Regions from separate parts of the Chryseobacterium sp. CBTAP 102 genome, predicted to be linked through region 2. Evidence: riboswitches for the same ligand, from Rfam matches in the RefSeq annotation. Region 2 holds a riboswitch; the other holds the start of a gene.
The links. A riboswitch is a leader RNA that binds a small molecule or an ion and turns the genes downstream of it on or off. The one in region 2 is predicted to bind thiamine pyrophosphate.
Positions count from the first base shown of each region.

Region 1: linked by a shared signal. The riboswitch ahead of thiS (sulfur carrier protein ThiS) and the one ahead of pnuC (nicotinamide riboside transporter PnuC) in region 2 are both predicted to bind thiamine pyrophosphate.

Region 1 is NZ_QICX01000009.1:75,798-84,015, forward strand. It holds gene C8D70_RS13535 (heavy metal translocating P-type ATPase) at 1-859, opposite strand, end outside; gene C8D70_RS13540 (Crp/Fnr family transcriptional regulator) at 948-1,661, shown strand; gene panB (3-methyl-2-oxobutanoate hydroxymethyltransferase) at 1,724-2,539, shown strand; gene C8D70_RS13550 (hypothetical protein) at 2,543-2,857, shown strand; gene C8D70_RS13555 (RluA family pseudouridine synthase) at 2,869-3,546, shown strand; TPP riboswitch at 3,677-3,773, shown strand; gene thiS (sulfur carrier protein ThiS) at 3,831-4,037, shown strand; gene thiC (phosphomethylpyrimidine synthase ThiC) at 4,063-5,874, shown strand; gene C8D70_RS13570 (thiamine phosphate synthase) at 5,871-6,458, shown strand; gene C8D70_RS13575 (hydroxymethylpyrimidine/phosphomethylpyrimidine kinase) at 6,434-7,171, shown strand; gene thiE (thiamine phosphate synthase) at 7,176-7,790, shown strand; gene C8D70_RS13585 (thiazole synthase) at 7,787-8,218, shown strand, end outside.
Region 2 is NZ_QICX01000001.1:207,008-215,225, reverse strand. It holds gene C8D70_RS00950 (hypothetical protein) at 1-451, shown strand, start outside; tRNA gene C8D70_RS00945 (tRNA-Ala) at 998-1,071, shown strand; gene C8D70_RS00940 (NAD(+)--rifampin ADP-ribosyltransferase) at 1,162-1,377, shown strand; gene C8D70_RS00935 (hypothetical protein) at 1,394-2,425, opposite strand; gene pnuC (nicotinamide riboside transporter PnuC) at 2,415-3,008, opposite strand; TPP riboswitch at 3,034-3,142, opposite strand; gene C8D70_RS00925 (alpha-ketoglutarate-dependent dioxygenase AlkB family protein) at 3,233-3,844, opposite strand; gene C8D70_RS00920 (TonB-dependent receptor) at 4,222-6,831, shown strand; gene C8D70_RS00915 (hypothetical protein) at 6,893-7,777, opposite strand; gene C8D70_RS00910 (hypothetical protein) at 7,774-7,962, opposite strand; gene C8D70_RS00905 (hypothetical protein) at 7,993-8,218, opposite strand, start outside.

The sequences.
Region 1 (8,218 bases), on a different contig from region 2:
ACGTTCTTTTTTGGAAAATTTTCCCAAGAAGCATGAAGAATAATAACCCGCAAAGAGTATCGAAATATCCTGGACCATAATCTGTTACCACTTCGTAGATACTTCTTCCGTAGAGAACAAAAATTCCCAAGACAATCGGAACATCAATGTTGACGATCTTATTTTTTAAACCGTACCATGCGGATTTATAATAATCTGATGCTGAATAAAATACAACAGGTGTTGCCAAAAGGAATATCAAGGTTCTGAATAATCCCTTATAATGGTCCATCCAATAATCTTCTCCACCTATGTACTCAGGAAAGGCAAGGAACATTCCGTTACCAAAAGCAAAAGCAGCGATGGCAAACTTTACCAATAAAGATTTGTCAAGATGATCTTCATTTTTATCGGCAGTTTCAAGGCTGATAACGGGCTTATATCCTAGATTCGTTAAAAATTTAGCTAGTTCGCTTAATTTCATGTCGTTATGATTGAATGAAATCTGTAAGGTCTTTCTTGTGAAATTAACCTGCGAATATTTAATATGCTTATTTAACGTATGAAGGCTTTCCAATAGCCAGATACACGAAGAACAGTGAATGACAGGGATTTTGAAGGTGACAAGACTGGTGTTTCCTTCAGAAAAATCAGTCACTTTTTCAAAGATTTCCGGTGTGTCCAGGTAATCAAATTGAGAAGAATTTTCATCATTCGGACGAATTCCCGCTCCTTTATTAAGCTCATAGAAGTTGCCTAAATGATTTAAATTTAGAATCTCGTAAACAGACTTACATCCGTTACAGCAGAAAGTCTTTTCATCAAATAAAATTCTCTCTTTTTCTATCCCTTGACCACAATGAAAACAGTTCTCGCTCACCCCATAAAATATTGAACTACAAAATTATAACAAATTTTTTTGTTTATCGCGTTAAAAAGTTCTATTTTTGTGATAAATATCATATAAAATGCCGCAGGAACAACAGATAGCAATTGAAGAGAGGTTCGCCAGAGTTTTTAATGATAAATCATTTAAAGAAAGACTTTCTAGCGCAGATTTTGAAAAATATATTAATGGCAAAAAGAAACTGAGTTTTCAGAAACATGATACCATTTTCGAGGATGGCGAAACTCCGAAAGGAGTGTTTGTTCTGGAGAAAGGTGCTGCCAAACTTTCGAAATCAGGTGCGTTCGGTAAGGATCAGATTTTAAGATTTATCAAAGAAGGAGATATCATCGGCTATCGTTCTTTGCTTTGCGGGGAAAACTTCCAGGCCAAAGCAGAAGCCATGACAGATATTGAATGTGTATTCTTACCTGCGGATATCTTTATGTATCTGCTTGAAGTAGATCCACAGCTGTCTTTCGTAATGCTTCAGAAAATCTCCTACGAATTAGGAGAATCTTCCAATACCATTACTTTCCTTGCTCAGAAAACGGTAAGAGAAAGACTGGCAGAAATTCTTTTGCTGCTGGAACAGAAACTGGGTGTAGATCCTGAAGGCTTTATTAAGATCTCATTAACGAGAGAAGAAATTGCCAATATTATCGGTACTGCTACAGAAAGTGCCATCCGTCTGATCTCCGAATTCAAACAGGACAGTCTGATTGAAGTTGACGGAAGAAATATCAAGATTTTAAATCACGACAAACTCATGAAACTCGGTCACGTAGTTTTATAAATCATACAAAAAACTTAAGTCGGCTCAAGGCCGACTTTTTAACTTTTAAAAATAGATAAATTATGTCTGTTCACTCTGAAATTAAAAAAGTTACGACTGAAACCTTGCGTAAAATGAAATTCGACAAGGAAAAAATAACAATGCTTACCGCCTATGATTTTACCACTGCAAAGATGGTAGATGCAGGTGGAGTAGATGCTATTTTGATTGGAGACTCTGCAGCGAATGTCATGGCTGGTTTTGAAACTACATTGCCTATTACACTGGATCAAATGATCTATCATGCTCAAAGTGTGGTAAGAGGAACCGACAGAGCTTTGGTGGTAGCAGATTTACCTTTCGGAACTTATCAGAGTAATCCTGAAAAAGCATTGGAATCTGCGGTAAGAATGATGAAGGAAGGTGGAGCGCATGCGGTGAAAATTGAAGGTGGAAAAGAAATCTCCAAGTCTATCAAAAAGATCATCAATGCTGGAATTCCGGTAATGGGACATTTGGGATTAACCCCACAGTCTATCTATAAATTCGGAACGTATAAAGTAAGAGCAAAGGAAGAGGCAGAAGCTGAAAAACTGATTGCTGATGCTCAGCTTTTGGAAGAATTAGGCTGTTTTTCTGTAGTACTGGAAAAAATACCTGCGGAATTGGCGAAAAAAGTAACTGAAAGTATTTCTATTCCTACTATCGGAATCGGTGCCGGAGCAGAGTGTGACGGGCAGGTTTTGGTGTATCATGATATGGTAGGAATGAACAAAGGCTTCAGCCCGAAATTCTTAAGAAGATATCTTGACCTTTATACAGAAATTACAGGAGCAGTTTCTCAATATGTGAAAGATGTGAAAAGTGTAGAGTTTCCCAACGAAAACGAAAGCTATTAATCTATGCAGAATCAACAATCTATTCAGGGAATATTATCTATTGCAGCACTGATTTGTCTTGCTGTAGGATGGTTTAATTTATTCTCTCCGGAAATCAATCATTTACTTTCAAGAAAAGTATTTTATGTGCTGATAGGAGCGAGCTTCTTTATTCAGGCTCCGCTGCTTACGAATAAGAATTTTGTTTATGCTATGTATGCTGCAGCAGCTATCTGTGTATTCGGAGCATTTATTCCGGAAGGCTCAAAACTTTCGGCTGTAAAAACCGTGGGGCTTTTGGCGGGAATTATCCTGTCATTATCCAACAGAAGAAGATAGACTGAAAAAGTATGAAGGAGCAGATTATATATGAAGACAACCATCTTCTGGTGATTAATAAAAAGGTGGGTCAGCTTGTACAGGGCGATAAAACAGGCGATGAATCACTATTAGAATCTATCAAGAATTTTATAAAAATAAGAGATGCTAAGCCGGGAAATGTTTTTCTCGGCTTGGTTCATCGTATAGACCGCCCAACCTCCGGGCTGGTAATCTATGCAAAAACTTCCAAAGCGCTTTCCCGTTTGACACAGATGGTGAAAAATCGTGAAGTGAAAAAGACATACTGGGCAGTTGTGGGAAAAGAAATGATTCCTCAAAGCCAGAGACTGGTTCATTATTTAAAGAAAAACGAAAAGAATAATAAAGCCATTGTTTTTTCTAAAGCTACCGAAGGAGCAAAAGAAGCGATCTTAACTTATAATGTGATTAAGACTCTTGATAATTACCTACTTCTTGAAATTGATCTTGAAACCGGAAGACATCATCAGATAAGAGCGCAATTATCCAAAACAGGAATTCCGATCAAAGGAGATCTGAAATATGGAGCACCACGTTCCAACCCTGACGGAGGAATCAATCTTCATGCAAGAAAACTGGAATTTATTCATCCTGTAACCAAAGAAAATATTGAAATCATAGCTCCTGTTCCGCAGAATGATGCGATCTGGAGAGCTTGTGAAGAATAAATAATAAAAATCTTAAAACGATCAATATAAAATAAAGTCTGTCTCAATTTGAGGCAGACTTTTTACAATACCAGATTTCGAAGGTAGTTTCAAAAAATTTTGCTTATTACAAAATAATGTCTAACTTCGTTGCCAACTTTAGGGGTGTCTGTTACCAACAGACTGAGACTTTACCCTTTGAACCTGATCTGGATCATACCAGCGTAGGGAAAAGTAGATGACTTTTGCTGTACATTCTATTGTACAATAATGGCCATTCCTAAAGTATATGTAAAATATTAGGAATGGAACTTATAATCAACCACACCCGAAAAACATTTGATGTACTTCCCGAAAACCTGGAAGCATTATTGGCTATTGAGTTACCCGGAAATAAGAAAGGTATTGCTGTAGCTCTCAACAATCGCATTATTCCCCTCTCAGTCTGGGCGGAAACCATCCTCAATAACAACGATTCAATTTTAATCATTACTGCCACTCAGGGCGGTTAATTCTCATATTTAATACCCAAAACTTATGGCTCACTCCATTACATGTTCGCCATTTCCGAACTCAAAGAAAATCTATGTTGAAGGAACATTACATCCTATCAATGTAGCCATGCGTGAAATACAGCTTAGTCCGACCAAATTGACCAATGGCGGCTTTGAATATAATGCTCCGGTAACGATTTATGACACTTCAGGTCCTTATACCGACGAAAATGCGGTTATTGATATTCAGAAAGGGCTTCCAAGAATCAGAGAACAATGGATTCTGGATAGAAATGATGTGAATATCTTAGACGGAATTACTTCTGAATACGGGAAAGCCCGTTTGGCAGATCCGCGTCTTGATGAATTAAGATTTTCTTATGATCATAAACCTAAAGTAGCACAGGAAGGAAAAGAAGTTACACAGCTTTATTATGCAAAACAGGGAATCATTACTCCGGAAATGGAATATGTGGCGATCAGGGAAAATCAAAGAATAGAACAGCTTGATTCTGTATCTAAAGAAATGGCTTTTCAACATCCCGGGCACAGCTTTGGAGCCAATACTCCGAAAAGCAAGATCACTCCTGAATTTGTAAGGGACGAAATAGCTGCCGGAAGAGCCATCATTCCCAATAATATCAACCATCCGGAAAGTGAACCGATGATCATCGGAAGAAACTTTCTGGTGAAAATCAATGCCAATATTGGCAACAGTGCCGTTTCATCCAGTATTGAAGAAGAAGTAGAAAAAGCGGTATGGGCCTGCCGATGGGGCGCTGATACCATTATGGATCTTTCAACCGGAAAAAATATTCACGAAACAAGAGAGTGGATCATCAGAAACAGTCCGGTTCCTATTGGTACGGTTCCTATTTATCAGGCCCTGGAAAAAGTGAAAGGTGTTCCCGAAGACCTGACGTGGGAAATCTTCAGAGATACCCTTATTGAACAGGCAGAGCAGGGAGTTTCCTATTTCACGATCCATGCCGGAGTTCTGTTGAGATATATCCATTTAACAGCAAAAAGAGTGACCGGAATTGTTTCCAGAGGAGGATCTATTATGGCAAAATGGTGTTTATTCCATCATAAAGAAAGTTTCTTATACACTCATTTTGAGGAGATTTGCGAGATCATGAAGAAGTATGACGTAGCTTTCTCTTTAGGAGATGGTCTTCGTCCCGGATCTATTGCAGATGCTAATGATGCCGCTCAGTTTGCAGAACTGGAAACTTTAGGTGAACTCACCAAAATTGCATGGAAGCACAATGTACAGGTAATGATTGAAGGACCAGGCCATGTTCCGATGCACATGATCAAAGAAAATATGGAAAAGCAATTGGAAGAATGCCATGAAGCTCCTTTCTATACTTTAGGGCCGTTAACAACGGATATTGCTCCAGGTTATGATCATATTACTTCAGGAATCGGGGCAGCGATGATTGGTTGGTTTGGTTGTGCCATGCTTTGCTATGTAACACCGAAAGAACATTTAGGTCTTCCGAATAAAGATGATGTAAAAGTTGGAGTAATCACTTATAAACTGGCTGCCCACGCAGCGGATTTAGCAAAAGGTCATCCGGGCGCACAGTACAGAGACAACGCATTAAGTAAAGCCAGGTTTGAATTCAGATGGGAAGATCAGTTTAACCTTTCATTAGATCCAGAGACAGCAAGAGCTTATCATGATGAAACATTACCGGCGGAAGGTGCGAAAATTGCCCATTTCTGTTCCATGTGCGGACCGAAATTCTGTTCCATGAAAATTACACAGGAAATTCGTGAATCTGCGGAACAGGGTATGCTGGATAAATCACAGGAATTTATTGAAAAAGGGAAAGAAATCTATATATGATCATCGTTATCACTCCTGAATTGATTATGCCCAGCGAAACTGATAGTATTAACCAAATGTTTCAGGAAGGTCTTGATCTGCTTCACATCCGTAAACCATGGATCAGCCGGAATGAAATGACTGAATTCATCACGCAGATTGATGAAGTTTTTCGTTCACAGTTAGTGCTGAATACGCATTACGACCTGGGGAAGGAATTTACTATTTCAAGATTTCATTTCAGGGAGATTGATCGAAAGGAAGGAACATATAAAACTTTTGCGGAAGAAAATATGATTTCAACTTCGGTACACGATATCGCAACGTACAATACTTTGGAAAAAGAATGGGAATATGCTTTCATAAGTCCGTTCTTTCCAAGTATATCCAAAAAAGGGTATGGATTGAACTCAACCATTAAAGAAGAGATAAAACATCGGAACAATCAGGACGCAAAATTGATTGCTCTTGGAGGAATTAATCAGGATAATATCCATGAAGTTTTCGAAGCAGGAGCAGATGGAGTGGCCTTATTAGGTGCTGTCTGGGAAAGTGAAGAACCCTTAAAAGTATTCAAAAAATGCAGGAACGTCCTTATGTCATAAGTATCGCAGGCTTCGACCCAAGTGGAGGAGCAGGCTTGTTATCAGACAGTAAAACCTTCGAGCAATCAAAGGTAATGGGACTGGGAGTATGTACAGCATTGACGTTGCAAACCGCTTCCAAATGCTTGAACTTAGAATGGCGGCCTATAGATGAAATCACTGAAGCGATTCAGGTGCTGATGGATAATTATTCCGTTTCAGCCGTGAAAATTGGAATTGTGAAAGATGCAGAATTTCTAAGTAAGATTGTAGAAACGGTTAAAGAAAGCGATTCTGAAGTAAAAATCGTTTGGGATCCCGTTCTGAAAAGCACTTCCGAATTCACATTTTTTGATCCTGAAACACTTCCTCAATTGAAAAATATGATTAATAAGTTGAGTTTAATAACTCCCAATTATAATGAATACAACGTTTTAAAGCAGTATCATCTTTTACCGGATACGTATGAATGTTCATTATTAATCAAAGGAGGGCATAGTGAAGATCGTTTAGGAACAGATACTTTAGTTGAAAATGGAAAAGAAACCCTTTTAGTTCCGGCCGAAAGTAATACGATTTATTTCCCTAAGCATGGTTCCGGCTGTGTTTTATCTTCAGCAATTACTGCAGAACTGGCGAAAGGCGAAAATATGGAAAAGGCATGCCGCACCGGAAAACTATATATCGAAAAATTTTTAAAAAGCAATCCCTCTTTATTGGGAACGCATTCATAGAAACATGGAAAAATTACAATACATATCACAAGGAAATACTTTCCGGGAACAGGAACTTTGTGTCCGTAAAGTGCTGGATAATGGGGTTAAATGGGTACAGGTTCGATGGAAAAATGCTCCTGAAAACGAATTAATCAAACTCTGTGAAATTTCAAAACAGCTTTGTTCAGAATATCAGGCAGTTTGTATCATCAATGATCATGTACAAATAGCCAGAGAAATAGATGCTGACGGTGTTCATTTAGGATTAAACGACAGTGCCGTTAAAGACGCAAGGTTGATCTTGGGCGAAAATAAAATGATTGGCGGAACGGCTAATACCCTTTCAGATGTCATTCAGAGAATCAAAGAATCCTGTGATTATATCGGTTTAGGACCATTGAGGTTTACCACAACCAAAGAAAAACTAAGCCCTGTTCTTGGGTTTGAAGGATATCAGCATATCATTGATGGATTAAGGGAAAAATCAATAGATGTCCCTAAGATATTTGCCATCGGAAGCGTTACCCTTGAAGATATTTTGCCCTTGCAGGAAATTGGAATTTACGGCATTGCAGTTTCCGGGCTGATCACAAAACAGCCATCAATTATTAATGAACTAAAAAAAGTAATGATATGAGCCATCAGAAATTAGAAATAGCAGGAAGAATTTTTGAATCAAGACTGTTTTTAGGAACAGGAAAATTCGGAAGTATGGGAGATATGGTACAATCTGTTATCGCATCCGAAACCAATATGGTAACAATGGCGCTAAAAAGAATTGATGCGAAATCCAGTGAAGACAGTCTGCTTGATTCATTAAAAGAAACCAACGTTCATCTTCTGCCGAATACTTCCGGAGCGAGAACTGCCAAAGAAGCTGTATTGGCTGCACAATTAGCCAGAGAAGCACTGGAAACGAACTGGGTAAAACTGGAAATTCATCCGGATCCGAAATATTTACTGCCGGACCCTATTGAAACATTATATGCCACGGAAGAACTGGCGAAATTAGGATTTGTTGTAATGCCTTACATTCATGCCGATCCTGTTTTGTGCAAACGTCTG
Region 2 (8,218 bases):
CTCTTCCAATGAACAAAGATCCACTGTATACGAAGGAAAATGCTTTCAACCTGGTGACAATGCTTCTTCCTGTACTGTTTCTGTAAACCATTACTCCTCTTGTGCAGGGTTCACCAATCCTGTAGATACTCAAATTATTGTGGGACAAGGTATCAATACCGGCAACGGACAGTTCCTAGGCACCTGGACTGCCCGATATGTTGATAATAAAGGTTTTACCGGCACAGCTCCTGTTGCTAACCAAACGGCACCTGACTATCCCAGAATCTCATATCCAAGTACCAATACAGCCAACTACCTAGGAAACGGAAACTTTGCTGGTCAATGTAATACAGATCTGGTAACTACTATTAACCAGAGTACCGGAGATATAAAAGTAGAGTCTGTAAAGCGAAGCATGTACGCACACCTTGTATACCTTATTAATATTGCCCGCTCCAGATCTTTATAATAGTTGATATTTGATTTCAAAAAGACAGCCCCAATATTTTCATTGCGGCTGTTTTTATTTTTTTCAAATCCAGTTTATTCGGTTGGAATTCCTGGAGGAAGTAAAAAGAACTATAAAACTATAAAAGGTTAGCCCTAATTAAGGGGCTATTGTTTAATACTGCTTTTTCTTTTCAGAAAATTAAAATCATAGAAGAAAAAATAAATGCATCAAAAAGATCCAATAGAAAACGTTCAACCGAGAGACTAAAAAAATTGATAATGTCTCCGTTACTATTTTCCGGGGTTTTATGAAATTTTGAAAATCTTCGGGCGCTTCTCTGTTCTGTAATAGTACTATCCCATAGAAGTAATCTTCCCGTATAGAGTTACATGATTGTAATATAATTTCACACAAGAATAGGATTAATTGAGAAGTTATTCAATTGAAAATGGTTACTTTTACTGCGCTGAGCGTATTTCCCCTTTAATTCAATTCAATAAAAACTACAAAATATTTGTAAATATCAATTAAATACTTACTTTTGTACCACTTTAAAATAAAGACGGGGGATTGGCGCAGTTGGCTAGCGCGTTTGACTGGCAGTCAAAAGGTCACGGGTTCGAATCCCGTATTCTCCACAAAAGAGCTGTAACACATTGAATTACAGCTCTTTTTTTTATCAAAGTTTGTTTTTTTAAATTCTACAATTCCAATAGTATAAAAAAAGCATAGAGTTTATCTCTTTTAATCCTGTGATCAAGCTTTGTCTGCAAGGGATGAACTTTGAAGAGAAAGAAATATCTGTAAAGCTGCTTATTGCAGAACCAAAAGAAAATTTCGAAAATCATCCCAATGTTACAGATAAAAAATTTCCTGGAAACCCAAGGCAGTCTTATCGTTCTCAGGTGCCTTTGAAAATGACCAGAGAAATCACCCGACTTTAGCAGAAATATTCACTGCTCAGAAAGAAAAATCAAGAGCATCAGCAGAAGGTCTGAAATTGGAATGCATTGCCGCTGTAAAATAGTCACAGAACACCTGATAAACTGCAGAATAAGGATCTGTAGCACGGATTCCAAGCTGTGTATAAGCAGTAAGGATATGATGGGATAATTTGTGGACCAGCTCTACCCCATATTCATGAATCTCGTTTTGTTTATCCTCTGAAATTTCTTTCTGATCATCAAGTATATTTTCTACTTCTCTGGCAATATATAATACTTTATCCAAATTCTTTTCAACAGATTCTGCAAAATTTTTGAAATTGATCCCAGGACGAATACATTCTGCTTCTTCAATAAAATGAGAAGCCATTCCCAGATAATTGACCAATAGCGTCAGATCCGCAAAAACCCGAAAAGGAATACTGTCCAGAATATCATTCGTGAAAAAAGTATCATAAACAAAACTGTAATCTTCGCTTACAATGACATTTTCAATGGTGAACGAATAGGTTCCGCTGGCTTTCATCCCCATAGACTTCCAGTTGGGGATAATCTGAGCCTGCTCCTTTGGGACAATGAATGAGTGAATAATCTCCTTACCGTCTTTATCCATTATAGGTTTCCCGTTTTCCGTAACCTTGGCATTTAATGTAAAATGGGTCAGATGAGGTGCTCCTGTTGCAAAATTCCATAAACCGTTTATCAAATAGTTGCCGTTATCTTTTTTTTCTGCAGTTCCGCCAATCATTCCGCTTCCGCCAAAGCAGGTTTCAAAATGGGTAAAGAGTAACTGAGCTACTTCTGGTTTGATATTTCTGGAAAAATAATTCGCTCCTGCACAAAGCGTCAGCATCCAGCCGAAACTTCCATCGGTTTCAGCCCAGCCAAATAATGCTTTAAGTCCTTCTTCAAAACGATAGCCGAGTCCTCCATATTTTTTGGGAATCCATATTTTAAGTAATCCTTCCTCATGAATATATTGTATTACCTCATCAGAAATTAGAGAAGCTCCATGAAGTTCGTGTCTGATCTCTTTACTACTCAGCATTGGCTTTGGATTTAATAATTTTCTGCCATTCTATATATCCGGAAATTGCTACTAAAAATAAAAACGACGTTAAAACAGCATATAGATATAATTCTTTATGAATCATCAAAGGGATGGAAATGATATTACTGACATTCAGTATCACCCAGTTTTCAATTTTTCTTCTTGCCATGAGCCACATTCCTGCCCAGGCAAAAGCACTCACCAGAGAATCCCAAACAGGAACATCCGAATCGGTAAAATAAGTAAGAAAAGACCAGAATAAGATAAACGTTCCCAGAACAATTCCTCCTGTAATCCATTTTTCTGTGGTGGTGGTAATGGAGATTTCCATTTCGGATTTCTGTTTCCCGAATTTCCAGTACAGCCATCCGTACATACTCATAATCAGATAATAAAGATTTAAGGTAAATTCAGCATAAAGCTTTGAAGTAAGCATCACATACAGCGTAAGCAGAATGCCTGCAATTCCGAAAAGATAGTTGTTGACATTGTTTTTACGGGCCAGTAAAACCTGAATGACTGAAAATAAGACTCCAAACCATTCCGGTAAGGTAATTTGTTTTAAAATGTCCTGCATCATATTAATTATTAGAAATCAAATGATGAGATGATAAATAATCAATCCCTACACCGGCATTATCCGGATCAGGTGTGGAAGTATATTCCTGGGTATCATCTCAGCCACTTTTATCTGTAGCACCCCATTGTTGGGGCAAAGGTGCAGTTTTTTTGTGGAAAAAGAAAGGACTTCAGTCTTTTTATTTTGAAATGGAATATCCTAACTCATCCATTACAATAAGTATTTTATTCTTTACAAACTAACCGGAATGTAAGATTAATACGCTCCTTCATAGAGATTACAGACTTAGCAATCCTATGTTCCCAGTTTTCCTGAAGATCTCCTTTCATAATCAATAATGAACCGTGAGGAAGCGGCAGGCTGTATTTACTCTGATGATGGTCTTTTTTCCTGAAATCAAAGTTTCTGGTGTGCCCTAAACTTACTGATGCAATCACAGGACGTTTTCCGTATCTGCTTTCTTTATCTCTGTGCCAGGCAACAGAATCATTATGATCTCTGTAAAGATTCAGCAATACAGAATTGAACTTATAACCGAATGTTTCTTCTATCCTTTCTTTTAAAGAAAAAAGTTCAGGAGTCCAGAGGTTATTGTCTACTTCACCATTTCCTGATGGATAATCCGTTTTAGGATCACCATACCAGGCTGTTAAGCGTGGTGTAAGAACTGTTTTATCATACATTTTCTGAGTACGCTGTTTCCAGGGTACTGTTTCAAGCAGATGGTTTTTAAGATCATCCGCTTCATCCTGATTCAGAAAATGCGCTTTGTATTCCAGAAGCTCTTTCGGAAATTCATATAAATCTTCTGAATGGAACAAACTGAGCTGAGTCATTTTTTATTTATTTAAATAAAAGAAAGGCTTATGTTATTTGAGTAAATAATTTTGATACAAATAATATCTGCAAATATATAAATAATGATACAAAATAAATCAAACTCTAAATATCATTAGAAAAAAATACTTTCTGGTAGACTTTCAGATGAATTGCATCATTATTTTTATTCGTTAAAAACAATACTCTTTTTTGCATAATTCACTTTTATAACAAATTGTAAATTAAAGATCTGAAATAATTAATATGCTCAAAAAAATCAGTAATAATGCATTATACACATACAATAGGAAATCACTTCGTTAAGATTTAATACTTAATTCAAAAATAATTATTCATCTTTGCAGCCTTAAATTCAAAAACGCTAGTTTATTTCATGAGCATTATTTTTAAAAAGCGACTAATTATAGCGCTTGTATTACCTACGGCAGCCTTATATTATGGGCAGAGTACGAAGGATTCTTTAGAGAAATCTAAATCTATTGATGAGGTGATGTTGGTGGGTAGAAACCTTTCCCAAACAGCCAAAGAAAGAAAAACTCCTGTTGCAGTTTCCAATATTAAGGCAGCAGAAATTCAGGAAAAACTGGGAAACAGAGAATTTCCTGAAATTATGAAGTCTACCCCATCCGTTTACGTTACCAAAGTAGGTGGAGGATTCGGAGACAGCAGAATTAACATGAGAGGCTTTGACGGGGCAAATATTGCAGTGATTATCAACGGGCAGCCGGTGAATGACATGCAGGGAGGTACGGTGTATTGGTCAAACTGGACAGGATTGGCTGATATTGCAAGCAATATTCAGATCCAGAGAGGTTTGGGAGCTTCTAAATTTGTTGTTCCTTCTGTAGGAGGAACCATCAATATTGTAACCAAAGCTACGGATTCTGAGCAGAAAGCAATGATTAAAGGAGAAGTTGGTAATGACAACTACTCCAGAATATCTGCAATGTATTCTTCCGGTTTAAAAAACAAATGGGGAACAACCGTATTACTTTCCCGGTGGCAAGGTGACGGATACATCAATGGAACAAAAGGAGAAGGTTACTCATGGTTTTTCTCTACAGGGTTTAAGCCTAATGAAAAGCATGCGTTCAATTTAATCGCTACCGGAGCACCACAGGTACATGATACGAGAAGATCTTCAGCAACCGGAGCAAACGTAGCAACGCTGCAACAGTTTGAAACCTACGGAAGAAGATACAATCCTCAAACAGGAATGCTGAATGGCTCTCAATTCAATTTAGCACCTAACTTCTATCATAAGCCTATTGCATCCCTGAACTGGGACTGGACGATGAATGACAATCTGAAGTTATCTACCGTTCTTTATGGCTCATGGGGACGTGGCGGCGGAGGAACAGGACTTAATGGTTCTATCAAAAATGCAGCCGGACAAACCATGAACTTCATGAATTATGGCGCTGGCGGAGATGGTACCATCAACTGGGATATGATTTATCGTTATAACAGAGGCGGTATGGTAACCGATTATAATGGAAATAACTTCCAGAAATCTACCTTTACAGCACCTGCTGGCTCTCCTGGTGATTATAACGGACAGTATGTATCTACCCTTAACGGAACCAGCGGTATCGTGAGAAAGCAAAGTATCAATGCTCATGACTGGTATGGTGTGATTGCAGATCTTAATTATAAAAAAAATAACTGGACTTTTAACGGAGGTATTGATCTTAAAACATACAAAGGAGCATTATATGATATTGTAACTGACATGTTAGGATCAGATGCATTATTTGTTACTGGTACAGCCAATGCTCCAAAAGGTTACTATATCAATCAAACCGTAAAACCGGAACCGCTTACCAAGCTAAAAGATGCTCAGAAGGTATCTATCCACAACGAAGGTCTGGTAAAATGGGCCGGGATCTATGGAATGGTAGAATACAGCTCTGAAAAACTAAGTGCATCTGTTCAGGGGTCTGTTTCTGAGCAATATTACAAGAGAAGAGACTATATGTTATATACTCCCGGAAATCAGGAGACAAAATGGTATCACAAAACAGGTTATATTGTAAAAGGAGGTGCGAATTATAATATAGATGATCACCATAATGTATTTTTCAATACAGGGGTAATTTCAAGACAGCCGTTATTCAACGCTTTATTCCCTTCAAACCAGAATATTTATAACGATGCAAAGAATGAAAGAATCTTCTCTGTGGAATTGGGATATGGTTTCAAATCGCGTTATATCGATGTGAATATCAACGCTTACAGAACACAGTGGGACGACCGGTTTATTTCCAGAACGTTCAATGCTACGGCAGCAGATGTTGCTAAATTCTCCCAGCTAAGTCTTGGAAATGCTTATTTCTACAATGCACTGAATGTAGGCCAGCTCCACCAGGGAATCGAGCTGGAAGCAAAGGCAAGACCTTTGGCTAACCTTAGACTGAGAGGAATGGTATCATTGGGTAACTGGAAGTATAAAGGAAATGCCAACTTCAACATCCTTGATGTTCAGAACAACCAGGAAATCACAGGAGCTACAGGAACAATCAATATCAAAGACCTGAAGGTTGGAGATGCAGCCCAGACAACAGCAAGCATCGGAGCGGATTACAATATCACCAAAGCTTTCAGCATTGATGCCAACTGGGAATATTATGACAAGCTTTATGCTCAGTTCAACCCGATCAACTTCCTTACTGAAGCCGCAAGAGAAAAAGGAATTGTAAAATTGCCAAGCTACCATTTATTTGATGTAGGAGCTTCTTACAAATTCACGCTTGATGCTAAAAAATCTTTAACATTAAGAGCGAATGTATACAACTTATTCAACAAATATTATATTTCTGAATTGAGCTCCAATATTTTTGCAGGTGATAAAATTGCCAATGGTCCGGATGCCGGAAAAACTTACCAGGAAGCTGGCAGAGTATATCAGGGCGTTGCTGATGGCAATACAGGATTCCTTGGTTTTGGAAGAACCTGGTCTGTTGCAGCCACTTTGAGGTTCTAAGCAGCCTTATCTGAATAAAACAAAGAGTTGTAATTGTAATGATTACAACTCTTTTTTATTGTTAAACTTCAGCGGGTTTACTGCTTAACTCCATGTCTATCCGATAAGCCAGATGCTCATGCATTTTTTCTACAAAATGGAGTTCAGCGTTCAGGATCTTAGCTGTTGATTTTTCAAAATTGTATTTGATTTTGATGCTGAATTCAAACTGATCAATAGAAAAATATTTCTCCTTTTCATAAAGCTTTTTGATATGGTCTTTCATAAGTTCGTCCTGATTGTTCAGTACGGAATGAAACTCTACAAAAAGGTTGTTGTTTTCTTCTTCAAGCTTTACCAGTTTCAGCTGATAGTTATATTCTACCCCATCAATCAGCCTTGAGTGAATAGCTGACGGACTGAATAGAAAACTGTAATATTCATTAGGAGGAAATATAAGGTTATAAACTTCCGGCAGTAAAAGAATGTATTGCAGATTCTTCTTCAATTCGACATCAAAGTTTTTCAATCCCTTTTCATAATTTGTAATCAACTTATTCTGATCCTTTTCCTCCGGGAAAGTATTGGTCAGCTTACTCTCTTTCCATTCTTCCCAATTTTTCCAAAGATCAGCTTTATTTTCAACGGAAAGGATTTTGCCACTGGTATCCCTTTTCAGCTGAATAGTACGGGAAATATCTGCAAGGGCAATACTTTGCAGCAGAAAAGGTTTCATCACATGATCTTCAGTATCCCCTGTGATTTCCTGTAGTTTTATGGTCGTATTTATATCATGACCTCTTTTTTCCTGTTCAATAATAATATCTGATGAGGTTTTTAAAGAAATTGCAGGGTTTTCTTTACCCATCAGAAATGTATTCTCAACATTCAGAATATACTCCTGTGAAAATTTTTCAAGCCGAAGAAGAGGAATATTTTCCCCGAATAAAAAATTTGAAATACTCATTTCATTAAAATTGTGTCACTGAATGGTTTTTCATCGTTAAAGATCATAATATGATATTCTTTATTATGTTCAAAGGCATATTTTGCCCAACTTTCAACATCTTTTGCCGCCTCTTTTTCTTCTTTTGATGATTTTTTTTCTACTATTAAATCATTAATATTATTCTCTTCATCATAAGCCCACACCTGATCTCCAATTCTGATGTCTTCGATATTTTATTTATTTTTTTTACTTTCCGCTATCATCTGATCTAATAAATCATCAAACTCATTTCTTTCCGGATTGACATCCATATAATTGAGTGTAAAATTTTTTTTCAGATAATCAAGAAGTTCTTCACCAACTAATAGCGACTTTTCTGGGCCAATAATGATATCGTCAAAATCCTGCTTTCCAATAATCTTCATCCAGTAAAATTCAGGTAATGATTTATTCAATTGG